One region of the Paenibacillus apii genome, then DNA from elsewhere that is predicted to be linked to it. Evidence: riboswitches for the same ligand, from Rfam matches in the RefSeq annotation. Region 1 holds a riboswitch; each other region holds the start of a gene.
The links. Region 1 has a riboswitch for cyclic di-AMP ahead of G5B47_RS00625 (APC family permease). Riboswitches for the same ligand answer to the same signal wherever they lie in the genome.

Region 1 (5,673 bases):
CCCCGATAATTTCGACTTCCGTCTCCAACTCGACGCCGAAATGTCCCTTCACGGTCTCCCTCACATGCTGAATCAGACCGATATAATCGCTGGCCGTGGCGTTATCCGCATTGATGATGAATCCCGCATGCTTCTTCGACACTTCGGCTCCGCCGATTCTTGTTCCTTGAAGCCCGCTCTCTTGAATCAGCTGGCCCGCGAACCGCCCCGGCGGCCGCTTGAAGACACTGCCGCAGGAGGGATATTCAAGCGGCTGCTTGGATTCCCGCATTTCGGTCAGCTTATCCATCCCCGCCTTGATTTCCTCGTAATTCCCCTCTTTCAGGGCAAAACGGGCTTCCAGGATCAGATAGTCGCCGCTTGAGAAGACGCTTTTCCGGTAGCCCCATTTCAGGTCGTCCCCCTCCAGCTTCACCATGGCGCCGGTCTTGTCGATCGCAAGCGCGCTTTGCAGCACATCGGCCACCTCGCCGCCATAAGCTCCGGCATTCATGTACAGCGCGCCGCCGACTGTGCCGGGAATCCCGCAGGCAAATTCAAGACCCGTCAATTTCCGTTCTAGCGCGAAACGGGAAGTATCAATAATTTGGGCGCCGCATTGGGCGATGACTAAATTGCCTTCAGAGTGGATGCCGCTTAATCCGGGTGTCTGCAGAACGATGCCGCGAATGCCTCCGTCCCGGATGATGACATTTGAACCGTTCCCTAATATGGTAAGCGTTATACCGTTCTCGGCAGCATATGTAACGATCGCTTGAATTTCCTCATACGTTGAAGGTGCAGCCAGTATGTCCGCCCGGCCGCCTATTTTGGTGAAGACATGATCTTTGAGCGACTCATGGCTCTTGATCGTTCCGGATGGAACCAGCCGCTTGAGATCCTCTTGAATTTTGCCGATATCCATGGGTTTGCTCCTTTAGTTGTTATACATATCTTTGGCAATCCCCACTTTAACAACGAACAGGCTCCCTTGTCAATGACAGGAGCCAGTTATCCGGGTATAAGTTTCGGCAAAAGAAGTGCGTTCCATTAAACAACTTTTTGGTCTGCCAGACTGTAAGGAAGACAGAGCGGCAATCCCGATCGCGGATCTTCGACAATGTCCGCCTCGATCCCAAACACTTCGCGCAGGACATCCGGAGTCATCACGTCCGCCGGAGCGCCTTCGCTGATTACCGTGCCCGATTTGATCGCCACCATATGATGCCCAAAACGGGAAGCGTGGTTCAAATCATGTACGACCATGATAATTGTCCGGCCCTCCCGCTCATTCAGCACCTGTAGAAGCTGAAGCACCTCAAGTTGATGCGCCATATCCAGAAAGGTTGTCGGTTCGTCCAGAAATAAAATATCCGTCTGCTGGGCCAACGCCATGGCAATCCACGCGCGCTGCCGCTGTCCGCCGGACAGACGCTCAATCGGCCGGTCACTGAAAGCGTCCATCCCGGTAACTTCAAGGGCTGAGGAAATGATTCTCCGGTCTTCCGCGTTAAGTGAGCCGAAGCCCTTCTGATGCGGATAACGTCCGTAGCTCACCAGCTCGGAAACGGTCAAGCCGTCTGGAGCGGTCGGATTTTGCGGCAAAATCGCGAGCTGCCGGGCAACTTCCTTCGTCGATTGGGTATGAATTGACTTACCGTCCAGCAGCACAGTGCCGCTTGTCGGCTTCATCAGCCGGGCCATCGTCTTCAGGATCGTCGATTTTCCCGAACCGTTGGCTCCTACCAGAGCCGTAATTTTCCCGGTCGGCACCGACAGATTGAGATCCTTGACAATTATCGATTCCGCGTAGCCGATATTTAATTGATTCGCATGCAAACGTTCCATCGTTAACCATTCACCCCTTAATCTTGTCAACTCAAATGATAATGATTATCATTATGCGTGTCAAGCATAGTAATGGCAGCGCACTGCTTGTACTTATTACATACAAAAAAAAAGCTGTCGCCAGAGACATTCTCCGGCAGCAGCTTTCCGCTAGCGGGCAGATCGCCCGGTTATTTATTCAAGTGGTAAGGAACCGTTGCAACGACAATATCCTTGTGGTTCATGAGATAGGTCCGGATAAATACGCTCGTCTGGTTATGCAGTATCGCCTGCCACCAGTGCTTCGTAATAAACTGCGGAATCAGAATCGTAATATGATCGGTCGCGGCATTCTTCCATTCCACCGTATCAATAAATTTAACCAGCGGACGCATGACGCTGCGGTACCGGGAACGAAGCACGATCAGCCGAACGCCGGGATCCCATTCCTCCCACTTTGCCTCCATCTTGCGGATTTCTTCTTCGTCGAAGCCAACATAGACAGCCACCACATTGTCGGTCAGGGATTTGGCATAGCTGATCGAATTCAGCACCGCACGCGTTACGGCCGATACCGGAATTACAATCGTGCTGCCTTTAATACACGGCTTATCCTTATCCAACTGAATCCGGAGCTCGTCTGCGGTGTTCTGATAGTGACGATGAATACGGAAGAAAATCAACATAACGATTGGCAAGAAGATGAAGGCCACCCATACGTTCGAGAATTTGGTGATCACAAAAATCAGCGTAATGGTCAAGGTGGTCAGCATGCCGACCGTATTGACGGCAAATTTCGCCTTCCAGCCCGCCGGCTTCAGCTTCTTCCAGCGGATCATCATCCCAAGCTGGGACAACGTGAACGGAATAAATACACCGACGGCATACAGCGGGATCAGATTATCGGTTTCACCATGGAACGCGGCCACGAGAAGCGCGGAAGCCACCCCGAGGAAAATAATGCCGTTAGAGAAACCAAGGCGGTCGCCGCGAACCATAAAGGCATGCGGCAGGTATTTGTCTTTGGCCAGCATGAACGACAGCAGCGGGAAGGCCGAGTAGGCCGTGTTGGCCGCCAGGAACAGGATCACCGCAGTGATCGCTTGAATGAAATAATACAGGACGCCCCGTCCGAAGGTCGATTCGGCAATTTGCGAAACCACCGTTTCCTTGATGTTCGGAGTAATGCCATACCAGTAAGCCAGCAGCGTAATGCCGGTGAACATGAATCCAAGGATCCCCCCCATCATGGCGAGGGTTTTGGCGGCATTTTTTTCCGCGGGCGCCTTAAAGTTCGGAATGGCGTTGGACACCGCTTCAACACCGGTCAGGGCCGAACAGCCGGAGCTGAATGCCTTCAGTAGCAGGAACAGGCTGACATTGGATACCGCAGTGCCGATTTCGGGCACCGCAGCATGGCCGCCGCTATAGGCATATTTGATCAGCCCGGAGACGATCAGAACTACGATGGACAAGACGAACAGATATACCGGTATGGCAATGAAAGATGCCGACTCGGTTACGCCGCGAAGATTAATAATGGTTAAAATAATGATTACCGTGACAGCGATGGCCACCGTATGGTCGTGCAAATTCGGAAATGCCGAAGTGATCGCATCCGTACCAGCCGAGGCGCTAACAGCAACCGTCAGGATGTAATCCACAAGCAGGGAACCGCCTGCAAGCAGTCCCGTGGAAACGCCGAGATTATCCTTGGCTACGATGTAGGCTCCCCCGCCTTGGGGATAAGAGAAAATCGTCTGCCGGTAGGATAAAATCAGAATTGCCAGTAGTCCCAATACCGCAAGTGCAATCGGCAATGAATACCAGATAGCTGTAAAACCGGCTGCTATCAGCACAATCAAAATCTGTTCCGTTCCGTAGGCGACCGACGAAAGAGCGTCCGACGACAGAACGGCTAGTGCCTTCACTTTGGTTAACTTTTCCTGGTCGAGTTCGGTTGATTTTCTGGGACGACCGATCAATAGTCGTTTTACTCTGCTTACCATTTGGATACAGGTCCTCTCTTTTGTGAGTTGAAACGGTAGTACCGCGCGCCGTTTTCAGTGGTGGATTTTCATAAATAAGGGCACAAAAATAAGCATACGGAAATGACCGCATGCTTATGCATGATCATTATCCCACTGTTGCTTACGAGGTTAGCTGGCGGATTCGGGCTGTGGAAGCCCTACGGACCGAAGGTTCGGTACCGATTCACCCCGTTGGCCGCATAGGCGGTCAAGTTGGTTCCCCCGTTTTTCCATCTGGAAAATTCAGCGCATATTCAACTTCTCACAAGGTCTAATATTAGTCTATAATCCTATAGCCGTAAACAGTGAAAATGATGAAAAAGAAATGAAAAACGGACCAATTCACGCAAATTTCCTTCAGGAGATATTCATGTCGCTCATTATCTTGTATTATCCCTGCAGCACGGGTTTTTATGTCCATTAAAGAAAAAAATTGCGCGCTATGCATGGGTTCCGTCCTCCACCTCTTCCGTTTCCGCTTCCTCCTCACGCTCTCTGACGTTCCACAGCAGCAGGACTATAAGAATAAAAGCCGTCAGCGCAAGCAGCGGAATTGTCACAAATCCGAAAAAATTCAGGTAATCTTTCGTACATGGAACACCGACTGTACAAGGAAGAACTTTGCCTAGCGCCGGAATTTTCTGTTCCGCGTAATGATACAGCGATATGCTGCCACCAATGGTACACAGCGGAAGGATATAAGAAATAATCTTCTTATCATTCCGGTAAGTCGCTATGCCGAGAAGAAGCACCTGAGGGTACATGAAAATCCGCTGGAACCAGCAGAGCTTGCATGGCTCATATTTCAACACCTCGCTTAAATAGAGGCTGCCGGCTGTGGCAACCAGGGATACAAACCAAGCTAGGTAGAGACCATGCCGACTCAAGAAGCCGGAGAATGCTTTCATTCTGTCTCAACCGCCTTGGACGCCGTCTCAATCTCTTTGACGATCGCTTCAAGATTGAAAGGCTCACTGGTCTTTATACCATTAATAAACAGCGAGGGTGTGCTTGTAACATGGCTGCTCTCCGCAATCGCGTTATCGCTTGCCAGCTCATTGGCATAGGTCCGCTCCTCAATATCCTTGCGCAGCAGATTGTAATCGATGTCAATCTTTTCTTTTTGCGCAAGCTCCACCAGGAACTCCTCCGTCGCCCACTCGGTATTCTCGTCCCCCTGATTGGCGTACAGGGCATCGTAATATTTCCAGAACTCTTCGCTGTTCTGATGGTATACCGACAGCGCCGCCAATGAAGCGGTCTCGGAATCGGGCCCGATGAAGGACATATTGACAAAATATAGGGCGGCTTCGCCTTTGTCGATGTAATCCTCTACAAGCTGCGGCTTGACTTCACCGGAGAACCGGGCGCAGGCCGGACATTTAAAATCTCCAAATTCCACCAGTTTGACTGGCGCATCCGCCGCCCCAAGCCTTGGGAGCTTATCGTACGGAAAGGATACCGGACTCGATGGACTCCCGGGGCTGCCCGTATTTTTCGAAGCCAGTACAAACATCGCGGCAAAAAGAACCACTACGAGCAGTATCCCAACCGTTAATAGGATGAACGTCTTTTTCTTTTGCCTTTGCAGCTGGGCCTTGCGTCTTTCCTGAATCGAGGCCGAGGAGGCCCGGGTGCTTTGTTTCGATTTGCTCAAGATTAAAGTTCCTTTCTGTCCTGCCGGACCGGAGTAAGGGAATAATGGTTATTAGCAGAAAAATTATATAATCATTGAACCGGCTTTGGCAAACGGGGCGCCTTCCCTCTTAAACGCTTTCATTCCACTTGCAAAAAAAGAACGCCTCTAAAGCTGCTTGCTTTAGGGGCGCCCTGGGAC
Region 2 (5,673 bases), on a different contig from region 1:
ACCTATGAAGGATTTGAGCGAACCATCGATGTTCATATCAAGAACATTAGGCAAAAAATTGGCGATGACCCTAAGCACCCTGTATTTATCGGTACGGTCTTTGGGGTGGGGTATAAATTTTTGGTGAGTCCGGATGCAAAATAGAGGTGGATTGAGCAGGAAGCTTCTTGTATCACATGCCGGTGTAGCTCTTTCTGCGCTTCTGTCTATTGTCCTGCTTGTCAATCTGGTAATGAACATTTCGTTCAATCAGTATCAGGAAAACCAGCAGCAGGAGGAAATACAAAGGTTACTTGACGATCTTAAAGCTGCTTATAATGAATCAACCCGTCAATGGAATGCGAATGTTTGGATGCTCATTTCTCACCAGGCGATGATTAGTGATTATATCGTTCGTGTTTATGACAATGACCACCGCTTGATTTGGGACACCAGCCAAATGGGGATGCAGGGACAGGCGTATTTCAAGCCCTTGCAAGACACAATCCAGAAAACAATCGTAAAAGGCAATCAGCAGGTGGGAACATTGGAATTTCAACCCATGAACGAAACGTCCAAAAGCTTGAATCAGCAGTTTCTGCGCATGTTTAATACGCTGTTATGGGCAGCATTGGTTCTCGTCATGGTCGGGACGTATCTGTTTAGCCGATATATCGCCAAAAGTATTAGCCAGCCTCTTTTAGAGATCAAAGATATCGCTTTAAGAATGAAGGAGGGAGATCTCACCTCCCGAGTTGAAGGTTCAAATCAAAATACGGAGATCTATGAGGTGGGGCGAGCTCTTAATCATTTGGCCGAAGGACTGGAAAAACAAGATCAGTTAAGGAGAACACTGACCGCTGATGTGGCACATGAGCTGCGCACGCCCTTAACGACGATACAAAGCCATTTGGAAGCCTTTCAGGATGGCATCTGGGAACCTTCGCCGGATAAGCTTCAAGTGTGCCATGACCAAGTACTGCGCCTGGTCCAACTCATAAGTGATTTGGAAAATCTGGCTGCTGTAGAGAATCCTATGGTTCAGCTGAAGGCGGAGATCGTATCTCTTAATGAAGTTGTACATGAGTCGTTAAATACAGTATCCAGTCAGTATAGGCAGAAAGGACTTTCTGCTGACCTGATAAGTAAAAGTGATGTGTGGATCACCGGGGACCGCTCCCGGCTGGTTCAGGTATTCGTGAATCTAATAAGCAATGCATATAAATACACGAGCTCAGGAAGTATTCATATTGAAGTATCAAAGGAAAAAGCAGAAGGCGTCGTCATCGTATCCGATCCCGGGATGGGAATCACTGAAGAGGAACTTCCATATATCTTTGAACGTTTTTACCGCGGGGAGAAATCAAGAAACCGGAAGACAGGCGGAGCGGGAATAGGACTTGCCGTTGTAAAAGCGATTGTAGATGCTCATTCCGGATCTATACATGTGGAAAGTGAGATTAATAAGGGGACAACCGTTCGTGTTCGGCTTCCCATAATTCGATGAAGGGATGAGGCAAAAATGATGATGGGTTATGGTTTTGGGTTCGGAATGTTTGGATTAATCATCAATTTTCTTTTGATCTTGGGTGTAATTTATTTGGTGATAAGATGGGTAAGGGGAGAAGGAAATTCACGTTACAATAGCAACACTCCAGAAAGAATCTTGGACGAGCGATTTGCAAGAGGGGAAATCACAGAAGAAGAATATTTTCGGATGAAGAGTATTTTGCGGGATTAAAAAAAGGAATTGGACTTACGCTGAGATTTAATTAAGACCTTTCACTGAGTTCAAGGGACTGACCCCCGTTTTTGAAACAGGGATCAAATGACCTTGAAAGATTAAGCAGCCAATCGCCGGAAATCCACTGGTAACTGGTATTCATTGTACAGGTTAACCCTTAGAGATAGAACGCTTTAGACTTTAGCGTGGAATGAAAAGACTCTATGGGGGTATTATCAACGGCGTTCCCTTCTGGAGATGCTAATGGTAATGCCCTTCTCCTTTACAGCCGCCGAACATTCCTTTTGTTTCTGCTCTGGATTTATTTCCTCGCCATTTTCAAAAGTCCATATTCACGATGTTTTCTCATTTAAAATCTCACACAATCACGATCAGTAATTACTAAAAAGGTTGTAGTCCTTTAGTAACTTCATCATTCTTCCGCTTGCTGATTTAACTTTTTTTAAACCAAAACCCTGAACCATTTGTTTAATAAACCGGTATTACAACTAAAAAAATTAGTGAAAAATCATTTCATTGGATTTCAATATCTCTTTACTTCCTGGAAGGTCATCGAACCATTCGGCTTCTTTCGGACAATCGAGGATCATAAACTTCCCGTACTCATTAAATTTGGATTGGTGATATTTAAGATAAGCTTTCCCATCCTGTATTGCCAGTATTTCAATCTTTCCGGAGGAGTGGCTCATGGAAAGCCGAACTCTTTTTCCAAGTCCGGAAGTCCGTGCTTTAGCCTGTTCAACAATGTTGTAAACTTGCTCAAGAGAGAGGGTGAAGTCCCGGTTTCCGGCAACCGGCCGGTTCACAAAGAAATAATAGGGGGTCACACCAGCCCAGGAAAGGCGGTCGAGAAGTTCGCCCAGAACTGCTGGATCGTCGTTGATACCCTTCAGTATCGGGGTTTGATTGACGACGATGGCGCCGGCATCATGAAGAGCTTTAAAGCCTTTTTTAGCTTCGGGAGTAATCTCATGGGGGTGATTAATATGAGCCATGATATAAATGCGTTTGTCTTCTGTGGAATAGCGGCGAATCAGATCCAGCAGTTCCCCATCACCGTAAATACGCATGGGATTGAAAGCGGGCATTTTGGAGCCCAGGCGTATAATTTTGACATGCTCGATGCTTCTAAGACGTTCGATGATGCATGCCAGTCTTGAGGTAGAGAGGATAAGACTGTCCCCGCCTGTCAGCAGGACGTTATTAATTTCTGGATGACCAGAGATGTAATCAAAAGCTGCGGACAGGTTGACCACAGCCTCGTTGACGTCATTTCGGAAGAGACGCTTCCGGAAGCAATAGCGGCAGTAAGCTCCGCATACTTCCGAGACGAGTAGAAGAGCGGTTGTCGTGTATTTGTGCTGACACCCCGGCGCCACATAATTGGCCTCTTCGTCTGAGGAATCCCAACGCCCGTACTCATGCAGCTCGCCTTTACTCGGAATGACGAGTTTCCGAAGAGGGTCATTAGGATCCTCCCAGTCGATCAGGGAGAGGTAGTAGTCATTCACCCGAAAGGCGAACGTGTCAGCAATTTGCCGAAGTTCTTCTTTTTCGACATCGGATAACATATCAACTTTGTTCAGATCCATTATGTACTTCACCTTTTTCACCTCAAACACTCCTTCGATTCAGGGATTTGCTTGAGGGGGAGCCATTGCGGCACAATCCTTCCATAGTCAGACAAGAGGATGAAAAAAGAGACCCTTGGTAAGGGTCTCTAATTATTCAAGCAGAAAATTAGACCCATCCACTGCTGACGAGGTTAGCTGACGGACTCGGGTAAGATGGTACCCTACATTCCCAAAGGGAATGATTCGCCCCAAAAGACTGGTTCCCCCGCTTTTCAACACATGGTTGAAAACTAAGCGTGGGTAAAGTATAACCCTGGCCCCTCGAAAAAGTCAAAACTTTCCTTGGTAACAGTCTTAATCTCCTCGATTTCAATCCGGGATAGCTTTATGGTGGATAACGTATCGGCGATTCATTTGGATCATACCGGGGAAGTGGCGGAGGCGGTTGCCGGTGCGGAGATTGTCACAACTGCTGTAGGTCTTTCGGCACTTAAAGATATCGCGGGACCCATTGCCCAGGGGATTGAACTTCGGCTGCAAAAAGAAGGAGGCCAGGGGAAGCCTCTGCATGCCATTGCCTGTAAGAATGGAAAAGGAAACGGCCAGCATCTAAAGAATTCGGTGTACCGCCATCTGACTCCGTCTTTTCAAGAACTTGCCGATCGGCGGATCGCATTTCCCAATGTGATGATGGATCGTATTGTCCCTGTCAAAAAAAACAAAGACCCGTTGGAAGTCCTCGTCGAACCCTATAAGACCATGATTCGCTTAAAGAAGTATACGCAGGCCAATCCACTAATCGATTTAGAATATAAAGATAGTGTTTCTGAGCAACCAGGGGAAAGGGGGAATAGACCAAGGATGCCAAAAGCGGCAGGTACCGAGCCGAAGCCTGAGCTGGTTGATTTATTGATTCGAATGGAACAGTATATTGAGCATCAGAATCAGCACTGGTTGAGAAACGAATTTGAGAAGTTTAAGTGACCAAGAGTTTGAAAAGCGCCACATCGAGAAATGGCAAACCGAGCTTGCTTTTTTAGGAATATCTGGATATAGTTAAAGTGAAATTTTGGTGTGTGCAACTGGCGTAAACGTGGTGAACCACGAGGAAGCACACAGAATAACAGCCGTTCGCCTGGGCAAAGTATTTGGACTTAAGTTCAAATACTTTTTTATTTTGCGAAAATCTGAAAGGGGATTAATTTAGATGGAGATTGCTCTACGGTATGGCATGAACCCGCATCAAAATAAGGCGAAAATATACTCTAAAGGAACATTGCCCATAAAGATATTAAATGGTGATGCAAGTTACATAAACATTTTAGATGCATTAAATGCTTTTCAGCTTGTTCGGGAACTTAGGCGATGTATCGGTCAACCGTCAGCAGCCTCGTTTAAGCATGTAAGTCCGGCTGGTGCAGCTGTTTATTCCCCGTTAAGTGAGTCACTTGTCAAATCTTATTTCGTAGAAGGTCTGGAACTGTCTCCTTTGGCTACTGCGTATGCAAGAGCCAGAGGGGCGGACCGAATGTCTTCGTTTGGTGACTGTGCAGCTTTTAGCGATCGGGTCGATGTGACCGTAGCGAATTTACTCAAAAAAGAGGTCTCCGATATCATTGTTGCGCCAGGATACGATGAGGATGCATTGACACTTCTCAAAAAGAAAAAGAACGGAAAATATCTCATCATAGAGATCAATTCGGACTACATACCTGATCTGATCGAAACAAGATCTGTGTTCGGTATCACGATGGAGCAAGAACGAAATGATATAGAGATTTCAGAGGAACTCTTTAAGAACATTGTAACAACACAACAAATAATTCCCGATAACGCCAAGAGAGATCTTCTCGTTGCTCTGATTACCCTCAAATATACTCAGTCCAACTCCGTTTGTTTTGCGTTGGATGGCCAGACAATTGGAATTGGCGCAGGGCAGCAATCACGAATTCATTGTACACGACTTGCAGCGGGAAAAGCGGACAATTGGTGGCTAAGGCTGCATCCGATTGTACACCAAATGGATTTCTGTGCTGGAATCTCCCGTACGGAGGTAAATAATGCGATTGACGGCTGGATTAATGAGGACTTTACACCTGCCGAAGAAAAACAGTGGACACAATATTTTAACGCGGTACCTGATCGGCTTACGAAAACTGAGAAGCAAAATTGGCTAAGAGGCTTAAAAGAAGTTTCCTATGTTTCCGACGCTTTTCTGCCTTTCCGTGATAATATTGATCGAGCTGCTCAAAGTGGAGTCAGGTACCTGGTTCAAACCGGAAATTCACTGCGTGATGATCAGGTCATAGAGGCAGCAAACGAATACGGAATGGTCATGGCCTATTCGGGTATCCGATTGTTTCATCATTAAATTTA
Region 3 (5,673 bases), on a different contig from region 1:
ATAAGATCTTCGAACGACCAAATCCCCTACATTCACCAGAACATCACCTCTACCCCATCGTATGGGCAAAGATAACGGATGGTTCATCATTTGGCCGCATTACTTAATAGGAAATTCAATCAGGAGGCTCTACACGCGGCCTGCATCAAACAGGACATCGCTAAGGCGCGCATACTCCGCAAGGCTCAGTGTCTCACCGCGGCGCGAAGGTTCAATTCCCGCCTCGGCCAGCAACGCTTCCAGCGCCTCTCTCCCCTCACCCGGAAAGAAGCGGGCTTTCAAATTGTTGGATATGGTTTTGCGCCGCTGCGTAAAGGAGGCTCGAACGACATCAAAAAAGTGCTTCTCGTCCTTGACCTCCACAGGCGGACGCTCCCTGATCTTCAGCCGGATCACCGCCGACTCCACATTCGGCTGGGGAATAAACACCGTGTGCGGCACCGTGCAGATCAGCTCCGGCTCGCTGTAATACTGCACGGCAATGCTCAGGCTGCCATATTCCTTGCCTCCCGGCATAGCTGCCATCCGCTCGGCGACCTCTTTTTGAATCATCACGACAATGTTCGAGAGCGGCAGCCTCTCCTCCAGCAGCTTCATCAGAATCGGGGTCGTCACATAGTAAGGCAGATTGGCGACCACACTGACCTTGCTGACTTCCGCGAAATCTTCTCTGAACAATTCGTGCAGATCGACTTTAAGCACATCGGCATGCCGTATATTGACATGGGGATACGGGGACAGCACATCCTGCAGAATCGGGATCAGACGCTGGTCGATCTCTACAGCCGTTACGGCGCCCGCCGACATCGCCAGACGCTCGGTCAACGCGCCGATGCCGGGGCCGATCTCAAGAGCGCCCGTACCTTCATTCAGGTCCGCCGCCTCTACAATTTTATTTAAAATATTCTGGTCGATGAGAAAATTCTGGCCGAGACTCTTCTTGAACGAAAATCCATGGGCCGCGATAATCTCCTTCGTCCTTTTTGGGGATGAAATTTCTTCCCTGCCGCTCATTAGAATTGACCTCCCTGCTCGATTTGCCTCACCGCAGCTCCGAACTCTTCGGGCGTAATGCCGAACATCGCCAGCCGCTTGTACAATTGCTTGCCGTTGCAGTAACCGATGCCCAGCGCATTCCCAAGCGCCATTCTCCGCTGCGCGGCATGGGGATGCACAATCATCCCGGCAGCCAGAAGATCATCCATTCCAATCAGCACCGGTGCCCCCTCAAAGGACGAATGCACATGCTTAAGCGCATGGCGGATCGCCTCCGGCGATGCGTTCTCGACGCCGATATCGCCTTTTAGAGTGGCCTCCTCCTCCGGAATAAAAGCATGCTTGCAGCCCGGCACTTTCGACGAGACAATCTTGCGTATCCGTTCCCCCGCATGATCCGGATCGGTCAAAATAATAACGCCCCGGCGCTCGGCCGCCAGAGCGATCTTGGCGATGACCCGACGGTCCACCGCCGAACCGCCGGTCTCGATCGTGTCGGCATCGACCGCCCTTTTGACGGCGGCGGTATCGCTTTTGCCCTCGACGACAATCAATTCTTTAATCATGATTTATCTTTTCCTCCCGAAGCGGCCTTATCCCGGCCTGCTGCACCAAAACATAAAAGCAAAAAAGAAGAGGATTCGCTCCTCTTCTTTCCGGCTTAGAATTATATAAGTGACGAGCTTACATCACTATAGCGTATTGCCGCCATTTTTGCAAAATGATTAATCCAGCTCCGGTCTAACCGGACCGATTACGTAAACGGCACGCGATTTGCGGCCGAAACTGCGGGCATGGCTCAGTGAATCATAGTAAACGTCGATCTTATGTCCTTTGATGGCGCCGCCGGTATCCTCAGCGCGGCGGAATCCAAGTCCCTCGATGTACACCCACCAGCCGATCGGAATCACACTAGGATCCACAGCTATGGTCCGTCCTTCCGTTACGCGTGTTCCGGAAGCAGTACGCGTGCCGATTCCCGGTTCCTCCGAAGAATATGCCGTCATCGAAACGTTCTTGATCAGTCTTTTGTACTCGAACTGCACGCCGGCTTTGCTGGCAACATTGCTGCTTCTGACATTGGTCTTATTGGAAATGGTGCTGCTAACGGAAGATACTTTCGCTACTTCGGCTTTGGGCAAGGCTTTCGTACCTACGGCGATTACTTTATCCTTGGTCACCGTCTGCACTTCTTTGCCGACCATGCGCATCGAGACAAGCTTGCCGTCCTGATATGTCTTCTCAATATGCTGGATGATGGCGCCAGGCTTGCCGGCCTGTGCTACTCGTACGGTCCCTACGGTCAGGGAGGGGTCCGCCGTCTTGATAACCCGGAAAGGCAAGCTCTGGGTCCGCTTCACAACCTGCTTGTTGATGCGGATGATCTTGACTTCCGTTTTGGCGGAGATTGCGGTGTCTAGCGAAGGAAAAACCTTGTCGTGAGCATTCAGCGTAATGCCCAGACTATTCATGGCCTGACCGATCGTATCCTCGGTCGTGTACAGCGTTTTGGTCTGTCCATTTTCAGTCAGAGTGAGCTCCTGCGCCCGGTCAATTACAATCCGGTCACCGTCTTTGATCTCGTCGTCAAGACCCGCAGATAGTTTGTCATACGGTTTCAACGAGATGGATTCTTGGGCCAGAGCTGCGCCAAGAAGCGCTTCGCGCGTATCCAGCGTGCGAGTCTGCCCGTCTATCTCTAAAACAATTTGTTTGCTGCTTTGAGAGTGTACGTAGAGAAAAATAAGCAGCGCGATAGCTACCCCGATTACGCCTGCAAGTGCCCAGGTGCGCAAATTAACCTGTTCAAGACGTAGCCGTAATGCATAAGACCTGCTGGATGATTGCGAATCATGGGATACTTCGGGTTGGAATACGCCCATCATCTACATCCTCCTTACATAGTCCGCCCGAACCGTAAAGCGTACTGCAGGTTCAAGGCAAAACTACAAGAGATTGTCACAGGACACGATACTAATCGCGGCTTCTCGCATCCTGCTCATAAATCGCCTGCCCGGCATGGCATTCTCAGCCTGTTATATAACAGTTCACAGGCCGACCGCGTTTAAGTCAAACAAAAAGAAGCCTAGGTAAAGAGTCTGAATCAGAGGACTCTTTCGTGGCTCCTTGGAATGTCCGAATAAACGGCCAAAGCACGAGGTTTCCTCTCTTACTTGCGCTTACGGGGTTAGCTGTCGGGTTCGGACGAAAGAGAGACGCCCTATCTCGGGTCAACCGCTCATGGCGATTGCCTTCAAATTCACCCCAAAGACCACGTGAAGAAATCAAATACAGCCTGCAACGCCAACCTGTTGTAGTTATGTAAGGCTATCGGCATACGGCAAAGCGATATTGGTTCCCCCGTTCTCCATACGGAGACTCAGCGAGACGATTTATGATCAGCGGCTGTCACAGTAACAACAGCTCACTTCACTGACAAGATGATATCCTGTTTCGATGCATGTTGTAAAGCACAGTTCAACCAGATAAGCGCAAAAAAAAGGTTAAATTATTGTAATAAACATCCGTTTTTATGTTAAAAAACTTTAATCCTTCGTTCATCCTCACTTTTTTAACCGTTTTTCTCCCGTTTTCACAATATACCAAATAATTCCAGTGAGTTTTTATACGTAATTTTAGCTATTTCTTCCACTTTAATTCCTTTTATTTCCGCTGCAGCTTCTGCCACCAACCTGACATGAGCACTCTCATTTCGCTTGCCCCGGTAGGGGTGCGGAGTCAGATATGGGGAGTCTGTTTCAATCAGCAGACGGTCCAGCGGAACCTGTGCCAACACCTCTTTCGGCACCCGCGCGTTCTTGAACGTGATCGGCCCTCCGAAGGAAAGATAAAAGCCCATATCCAGGCACATTTTGGCCGTCTCCCAGCTGCCCGAGAAGGAATGCATGATCCCCCCGATTTCCGAAGCCTTCTCTTCGCGGAGAATGCGGACCACATCTTCATGGGCATCCCGGTTATGAATAATAATTGGCATCTTCAGCTCCCGAGCCAGCCCGATCTGCCGACGGAACACGGTATGCTGAACGTCTTTGGGCGAAGTATCCCAGTAGTAATCGAGCCCAATTTCTCCGATAGCCACAACTTTGTCATGGCTGCAGAGCGAGGCGATCCAATCGAGGTCCCCGTCCTTCATATCAATCGCGTCCTGCGGGTGCCAGCCCACCGCCGCGTAGATAAATTCATACGATTCGGCCAGCTTCATCGTGGATGGAATCGTTTCCCGGTTGAAGCCGACATTGACCATTTTGCTTACTCCCGCTTCTACCGCCCGCGCAATCGTTTCCTCGCGGTCCCCGTCGAATTGCGGAGCATCCAGATGGGTGTGAGTGTCGAAAAGCTGCATGTCCACTTCCCCTTTCCTTGCTGTTTTTTAGCGAATTTCAAACAATTCTTTAATGGAGTCAGGCAGCATTGGAAGCGCTCTTTCCAGCTTGTCCTGCGGATAGTATAAATGATAGCGCCCCCGGTGAATTCCGCTGATGGAACGCACGATATCCGACACCTCGGAGATTTCGCGAAGCCGTTCCTGACGATCCAGCAGAAGAATCTGCTTGCCGTGAAAGCCCTCTCCCGGACGGAACACATCATAGGGTAAATCTGTCGGAAAATCAATTTCCAGGTCGTATTCGGGGTGCAGTCCGGCTGCGGCGAAGCTGCGGCGAATTTCGTCAATCGTTTCCATATCAAGGCTTTCCATCTCTACATATTTATACAGTTTACGATGAATAAAGCGGCTGCACAAGTCGCTCAGCAGTTCGTCGGATTCGGAGGTCCACTGCATAAAAGTCGCCTGCACAAGCGCTTCATCCAGCTGCAAATACTGCTGCACATTGATTCCGCCACGAAACAAATCAGTCAGCGGCTCAATCATAAAACGGAAGGAATAGCCTTTCTGAAACAGCTGCTTGGCCCGGCGGAACACCTGCCGCAAAATAATTTCTGAGCTCCGCGTAACCGGGTGAAAATAAACCTGCCAATACATCTGGTAACGGGACATCAGATAGTCCTCAATGGCGTGCATCCCCGATTCCTTCACAACTACCCGCCCATGATAAGGACGGAGAACCCGCAAAATACGATCGATATCGATCGTGCCGTAGTTAACCCCGGTGTAATAAGCGTCGCGAAGCAGATAATCCATCCGGTCGGCATCAAGGGGACTCGACACCAAATTGACGACAATGTCATGCTCATATTTTTTACAAATAACCGAGGCAACCTTCTGTGGAAAATCTTCCTCCACTTCCTGCAAAATCTCAGTAATTCCGGTGTCTTCCAAAATAATTCGGCATGTCCAGTCTTCATGGTTCATTTGAAAAGCTTCTTCTATTGAATGGGAGAACGGTCCGTGACCCAAATCATGCAGAAGCGCCGCGCACAGCGTAAGCAGCCTTTCCTCGGGAATCCAGTCTTTATACCCGCTGCGCTCAAATTGGGAAATAATGCGACGTGTAATCTCATAGACCCCAAGCGAATGGGAGAACCGGCTGTGTTCAGCCCCGTGAAAGGTCAGATAAGTGGTTCCTAGCTGGCGGATGCGCCGCAGACGCTGAAATTCCTTCGTATTAATGAGTCGCCAAATCACGGTATCCTGCACATGGATGTAATTGTGAACCGGATCTTTAAATACCTTTTCTTCCGTAAGCGGCTGCTGCA
Region 4 (5,673 bases), on a different contig from region 1:
CTAATTATAACGGATGGTAAAGCGTTATCATAGGGTTTGTGTCAAAAAATTGAACGATGGGCGGCGGGGCTTAGCTTTCAAGGAAGGACTTATCATAGACCATGCAGTAAAAAGGTTTTTCACCGCTTGGCGTCCGGCGTTCGTAAGTGTCGGTGATCGTAAAGCCGCTTTTGCGGTAGGCCCGGATGGCTCTTTGATTCCAGGTCAGAACTTCAAGATCGATCTCCCGGCTGGGATAGCGCTTCAGCGCCTCCTTCACAATCGCTCCGACAAACAAATGGCCGAGGCCTTGCCCGCACAAATCGGGACGCATGCCGATGCCAAGACGCACCGTGCCTTCCATTGGAAAGAGCTGGGCGAAGCCGCAAAGTTCGTTCTCTTCGTTCAAGACCGAGACATACTGCTCCCTCCGAATCCGCGGGTCCCCGAACTCAATGCCGAGTGCCTCCATTTGATCCCAGGACAGCCAGCCGTAAATATTGTAGGGCGCCTTGTAATGCCAACCGCAGATGTCTCTGGCATGCGCAGATGTCATGGGCCCGACATGGAAGATGACGTTGGAGCTAATCATTCGTTCAGCGACCTCCTCTCCCCGGTAAGGGAAACCTATATATTAAATTATATACAAAAAAAGGCGATTTCGACGCAAAAACTTTGCAGCCCGGAAAGAGAGCATGGGAGCGCAGGTGATTTCAGGAGTTATGGCCGGGGGGAAATGGCGTGTTTGACGAATCCAGGAGGGGGTATTATACAAGTAACAACTTTAATAGTTCTTATAAAAAAACAAAAACCCTCGCCGGGGCTGAGCCAGGCAGGGGTTCTGCGGTCACTCTTACTGCACATCATCATTGTCTACGGAATCAACGGCTGCGGATTGATAGGCACTGGAGGCCATAACCCGTTTGGCGCCAACAAAACGATTGACATAATAGCTGTCGTTCAGGGAAGTAATGGTAACGCCCTTCGAAGACGAAGCATGGGCGAATTTACCGGAGCCGACGTAAATGCCGACATGGGAAACGCCTTTACCCGTGGTGTTAAAGAATACAAGATCGCCTGCTCTCAGTTCACTGCGGGATACCGCATCTCCCATTCTGAATTGGGAGCCCGACTGATGCGGCAGATCAATGCCTATCTTATTGAATACATACATGGTAAATCCGGAGCAATCGAACCCGCTTGTGCTCGTGCCGCCGGATACATACTTGGTTCCAATGGCGTCGTCAATCACTTTATCCATTTTGGAATCCGCAAAGGCGCTGCCTGCTCCGAGTGTGAGAACGATGGAAAAGCTGAGGAATGCTGCTGCCAACTTCTTCTTCAAAAAGATTGACTCCTTCCAAATGCCTGCGAGGTTAGCTTAAGGATTCGGTAGAAGGTCCCCTATGACCCCTCTATTGGACAGGAGGTCAATTCACCCAAAGATGGTTCCCCCGCTTCCCTAATGGTTAGGGAACTCGGCACATACGATATAGTGTTCGGATTATGTCCTATAAATCATGACAAATTTATCGTCAAAACGTTAATATTCATTACAAAAATGTTACTATAAACTTATAGCGCTTATTGTAACAAACCTTTTGTTGCTTGGCAATCACTTTTAACATAGCAGAATTCGATTTTATAGCGCTTACATTTCAGAATTCGCTTGAAATCCCTGGATAAAAATCGCGTTTTTATGCTAAAAAAAATTTTTCAGCGCCGATTTTTGCAAAATCTGTTTCAAGCCGCCGAATGAAGTGTAGCTAAACTATATACAGGAAAAAGGGAAGAACCCGGAACGGATGATCTGGATCATATTCCGGGCAGGATAATCAATCGTAAGCCACCGCCTGGTAGGCTTTGGTGTTCATGACACGCTTGGCGCCGACATAACGGTTGGCCCAGTAGGACTGGTTAAGCGAGCTGATGGTTACGCCGCGCGAAGAAGAGGAGTTCGCGAATTTGCCATTGCCGACATAAATGCCGACATGGGAAACGCCGCTGCCGAGCGTATTGAAGAAGACAAGATCTCCCGATCGCAGTTTGCTGCGCGATACGGAGGTTCCCACTTTGAATTGCGCTTTGGATGTACGAGGAATGTTAAGTCCTAATTTGGTGAATACATATTTGGTAAATCCGGAGCAATCGAAACCGGCTGTGCTCATTCCACCGGTTTTATATGAGGTTCCCAAAGTTTTTGCAATGACCGTGTCCATTTTCGAATCTGCGAAAGCGCTTCCTGTACCCAAGGTGAAAGCCATCACAAGGCCCAGCGCAGCGGCTGCGAGTTTTTTCTTGATATGTTGACCTTTCAAAGCTTATGTTCTCCTTCCAATGCCTGCGTGGTTAGCTTAAGGATTCGGTTTGAAGGTTCCCTATGACCTCTTTGGTTACAAGATCAATTCACCCAAAAAAATGGTTCCCCCGCTCCCCGGTGCCCGGGAATTTGGCTAGTTATGCACCAGAACAATCGACTTGATTTATCATCATACGACAAAATAACAAAATAGTTTAAAATGATTACAAACTTGTTACCTTAGCACAAGGCTCATTGTAGCAGAGGATTTGCGGTTTGGCAAATTTATTTCAGAGGACGAAATGTTGGAAAATATCAAAATAAAAAAGAGTTCGGATTCCTGTCACGGAATTTGAACTCTTTTTGCTTGCTTCGGTATATAAATTTAGGAAACCTTCGTTTTGCCGCGCCATAGATGATACTGCGCCGCCAGCCCCCACAAAGCGAATAGGGTGGAAGGGAGAGGCGCAAGCTGCCTGATGAGAAAAGCGAGCAGTCCGGGGCAGAGGATCCCCGTTACCGCGCATATAAGGAAGATCAACAGTCCCGCGAGTCTGAACAGAATCCGCAGCGCCGCGGCGGGGAGGAAGCATCGCAGGGCCGTCAGCAGGGAAGCGAATAGCCCGGCGCCAGCGGTATAACCGAACTGCATATACAGCAGAATCTGGCGAATGATAAACACGTAGAGCAGCCATCCGAGAATGAACGGCAGCAGCTTCAGGAGCAGCCCCGGCTCCCAGTAGGAGGACAGGATGAGTCTGCGCCCCTCGGGGAGAAGCCAGTATAGGGGAAGAAGGGACAAGGCCCATTCAGCGGCGCTGAAGAGCAGGACGGGCAGACCGTATTTTTTCATGCCGGGAAAAAAGAACAGCCCGCGCTCGCCCCTGCTCTCCTGATGCAGCTCATGCAGGAGTCCGGCTCGTATGAACGGCGTCGCCAGCAGGCGCACGCCCGCCAGAACAAGCAGCGTCCACAGCCAGCGCCGCACGTCGGGCTCGGAAGTCAGGCTGAATTGGGCGTCGATATAATACAGCAGCCTGCCTATCGCGCTGCCGCCGGCATTCTCGGAAGGGTACCGCAGAAGCGCGGGAACGACGGCGGACCTTACGAAGCGGTACAGAAAATACCCCCAGAGCAGCCGGTAGATAAACAGCAGAATCAGAATATACAGCTGTTCCTTGACGCTGCCCCAGCCGCGGGTTATATAAGATCTCATTTCATTTCACCTCACCAGACGAAAATGCCGAGCACAGTTTCGATTGCGTTTGTCAGGCTTAGCGTCCAGCGGGATACGGCGGCGGCGGGGAGAGCCGCTTTTCTGAAGTTGTTGATATGCTTGTTCTCCAGCAGGACTTCGTGACCCGGGTCCACCTCGGCTGAAACGAGGGGAGCCGCGGAGGAGAGCCGGAACGAGGCCTTTCCTCCCTCGCCGTCCCAGATCTTGTGCAGCGTGCTGCCGTTAGCAAAAGTGAATTTTATGCTCACGCCGGTGTACAGGCTGCCCTTATTGGCGACGGTCGTCAGCGACTCGTAGCCGCCTTTTTTGCTTTTGCCTACGGTGATGTCTTCCACGGTGAAATCGGGTGCGCCGCCGCCATACACGTAACGGTCGAAGTAATCCTGCCACGATTTTTTAGTCACCTTCTCCACGATTTTTTGGAAGTCGGCGGTACCCGGGTGCTGGAAACGATATTTTCGGGCATAAGAGGACATAATCGTATCCATTGCCTTGGCGCCGACCTGCCGTTCGATATCTTTGAGCACCAGCTTGCCGCGTATATAGACGTTCTGGGTGTAGACATTCGCGCTGCCATATTTCCAGGCATCCAGAGTCAGCGGCATCGGCTTCGTAACGAAGTTGGCCTGAAGCGGAAGGTTGGGAGCGATTCCGTATTCCTTCTGCATCAGTCTGTCCTCGGCGTAGGAGGTGAAGCTCTCGTCCAGCCAGGCTTCCTCGAACTCGTTGCTGGCCACCATTCCATAGAAGAACTGATGCCCGATCTCATGAATCACCGTCCGTTCCAGCGAAGTATCGGCAGAGCCGCTCTCCGCGCCGAAGGCGGTGATCAAGGTGGGGTACTCCATGCCTCCCGCTCCGTTTCCCGCCTTGGGCGGCACAACGATGGACAGCGTGGTGTACGGATAGGGGCCATACCATTTGCTGAAAACGTTGAGCGCGGCCTCGGCGGCTTGGAAATAGCGCTCTGCCAGATTTTTATGCAGGGGGTCCAAATACAGCTTGATTCGCACACCGGGCACATTCGCCGAGGAGTAGGCTTTTTCCGCATAGACAAAGTCGGGAGAAGCGGCCCAGGCGAAATCATGAACGTCATCGGCGTAAAATTGATATATTTTTCGTCCCTCTGCTATTCTGGGGCTCTTAACGGGAAATCCGGTTGCTCCCACGGTATAATTTGCGGGAACGGAAATGGCCACGCTGTATATCCCGAAATCGCTGTAAAATTCGGAGGTGCCGTGGTACTGGTGCAAATTCCAGCCTTCTTCCCCCCTGCCCCGCGCCTCTGCGGGCTCGTAGACGCTCAGCTTCGGAAACCACTGCCCTGCCATGACAAAATCTCCGGATTCCCCCATGCGGGCAAATATTTTCGGCAGACGCACTTCATACCGCAGCTTAACCGTAACGCTTTCTCCGCCGTTCACCGGCTGCGGTAGATGGATCTTGATCAGTGTCTTGTCATCCGGGTTGCCGTCGTCGGGCTGGACGTACTGCATCCGGTGCATCAGGGAAACGCCGTCGGTTGTTCGCACATCGGTCAGCGTTATCGATCCGAACCCATCCTGGGGCATGGTGTCGCTGCGCAGCTTGCCGCCGGATTCTTTCATGAAGGTCGTGCTGTCTGATGCAAAGGCATTCGGGTACAGGTGGAAGTACAGATCGCTAACCGGGTTCTTGCCGGGATGGGTCCACGTTACCGTCTCGGCGGCGGTCAGGGTGCTTGTGCCCGGATCGAGCTGCACGCTGATGTGGTACTCCGCCACTCTCCGGCTGAGAGCCGGGGCGGAGCTGGCGGCCGGAGGAACGGGCATAGCGGGTTTGCCTGCCTGTTCCTGGCGGGGACTGGCCGGGGACTTGGCCGTTTCCGGAGCAGCGGCATAGCGGGAGACCGGGGAAGATCCGGATAGCGCCCATATTCCTCCGCCCAGCAGACAGAGGGCGGTCAGGGCGGCGAAGAGATAAGTCGTACGGAATCGTCGCTTCATACTGTAATTCCTCCCGTTGACAAGCTTCTACGGGATGTATATGTTGGCATTCGCCGTATTATTAGCTAAAATTAAAATATTCAAGAAGAAACGCCTGACGGCGTCTTTCAAGACGCAAGTGCGTTTCTCGTAGAAATACAAGGTCTTTTATAAGCGTGAAACTTATAAATTCT

Region 2: linked by a shared signal. The riboswitch ahead of G5B47_RS17375 (KamA family radical SAM protein) and the one ahead of G5B47_RS00625 (APC family permease) in region 1 are both predicted to bind cyclic di-AMP.
Region 3: linked by a shared signal. The riboswitch ahead of G5B47_RS24035 (3D domain-containing protein) and the one ahead of G5B47_RS00625 (APC family permease) in region 1 are both predicted to bind cyclic di-AMP.
Region 4: linked by a shared signal. The riboswitch ahead of G5B47_RS24565 (C40 family peptidase) and the one ahead of G5B47_RS00625 (APC family permease) in region 1 are both predicted to bind cyclic di-AMP.

Annotation. Positions count from the first base shown of each region.
Region 1 covers NZ_JAAKGU010000001.1:116,464-122,136, forward strand. Annotated here, with positions in the region: gene murB (UDP-N-acetylmuramate dehydrogenase) at 1-904, opposite strand, end outside; gene G5B47_RS00620 (ABC transporter ATP-binding protein) at 1,030-1,827, opposite strand; gene G5B47_RS00625 (APC family permease) at 1,998-3,815, opposite strand; cyclic di-AMP (ydaO/yuaA leader) riboswitch at 3,940-4,095, opposite strand; gene G5B47_RS00630 (disulfide oxidoreductase) at 4,277-4,744, opposite strand; gene G5B47_RS00635 (DsbA family protein) at 4,741-5,493, opposite strand.
Region 2 covers NZ_JAAKGU010000008.1:167,224-172,896, reverse strand. Annotated here, with positions in the region: gene G5B47_RS17390 (response regulator transcription factor) at 1-144, shown strand, start outside; gene G5B47_RS17385 (sensor histidine kinase) at 134-1,486, shown strand; gene G5B47_RS17380 (SHOCT domain-containing protein) at 1,502-1,720, shown strand; partial or broken gene G5B47_RS26205 (IS3 family transposase) at 1,884-2,004, opposite strand; gene G5B47_RS17375 (KamA family radical SAM protein) at 2,221-3,336, opposite strand; cyclic di-AMP (ydaO/yuaA leader) riboswitch at 3,463-3,604, opposite strand; gene G5B47_RS25380 (mannitol dehydrogenase family protein) at 3,685-4,281, shown strand; ZMP/ZTP riboswitch at 4,366-4,445, shown strand; gene G5B47_RS17365 (phosphoribosylaminoimidazolecarboxamide formyltransferase) at 4,505-5,668, shown strand; gene G5B47_RS17360 (MerR family transcriptional regulator) at 5,631-5,673, opposite strand, start outside.
Region 3 covers NZ_JAAKGU010000017.1:10,843-16,515, reverse strand. Annotated here, with positions in the region: gene yabG (sporulation peptidase YabG) at 1-36, opposite strand, end outside; gene rsmA (16S rRNA (adenine(1518)-N(6)/adenine(1519)-N(6))-dimethyltransferase RsmA) at 130-1,014, opposite strand; gene rnmV (ribonuclease M5) at 1,014-1,562, opposite strand; gene G5B47_RS24035 (3D domain-containing protein) at 1,722-2,879, opposite strand; cyclic di-AMP (ydaO/yuaA leader) riboswitch at 3,159-3,392, opposite strand; gene G5B47_RS24030 (TatD family hydrolase) at 3,590-4,360, opposite strand; gene G5B47_RS24025 (HD domain-containing protein) at 4,388-5,673, opposite strand, start outside.
Region 4 covers NZ_JAAKGU010000019.1:16,061-21,733, forward strand. Annotated here, with positions in the region: gene G5B47_RS24560 (GNAT family N-acetyltransferase) at 71-571, opposite strand; gene G5B47_RS24565 (C40 family peptidase) at 833-1,324, opposite strand; cyclic di-AMP (ydaO/yuaA leader) riboswitch at 1,330-1,473, opposite strand; gene G5B47_RS24570 (C40 family peptidase) at 1,815-2,282, opposite strand; cyclic di-AMP (ydaO/yuaA leader) riboswitch at 2,303-2,444, opposite strand; gene G5B47_RS24575 (hypothetical protein) at 2,664-3,494, opposite strand; gene G5B47_RS24580 (M1 family metallopeptidase) at 3,506-5,500, opposite strand.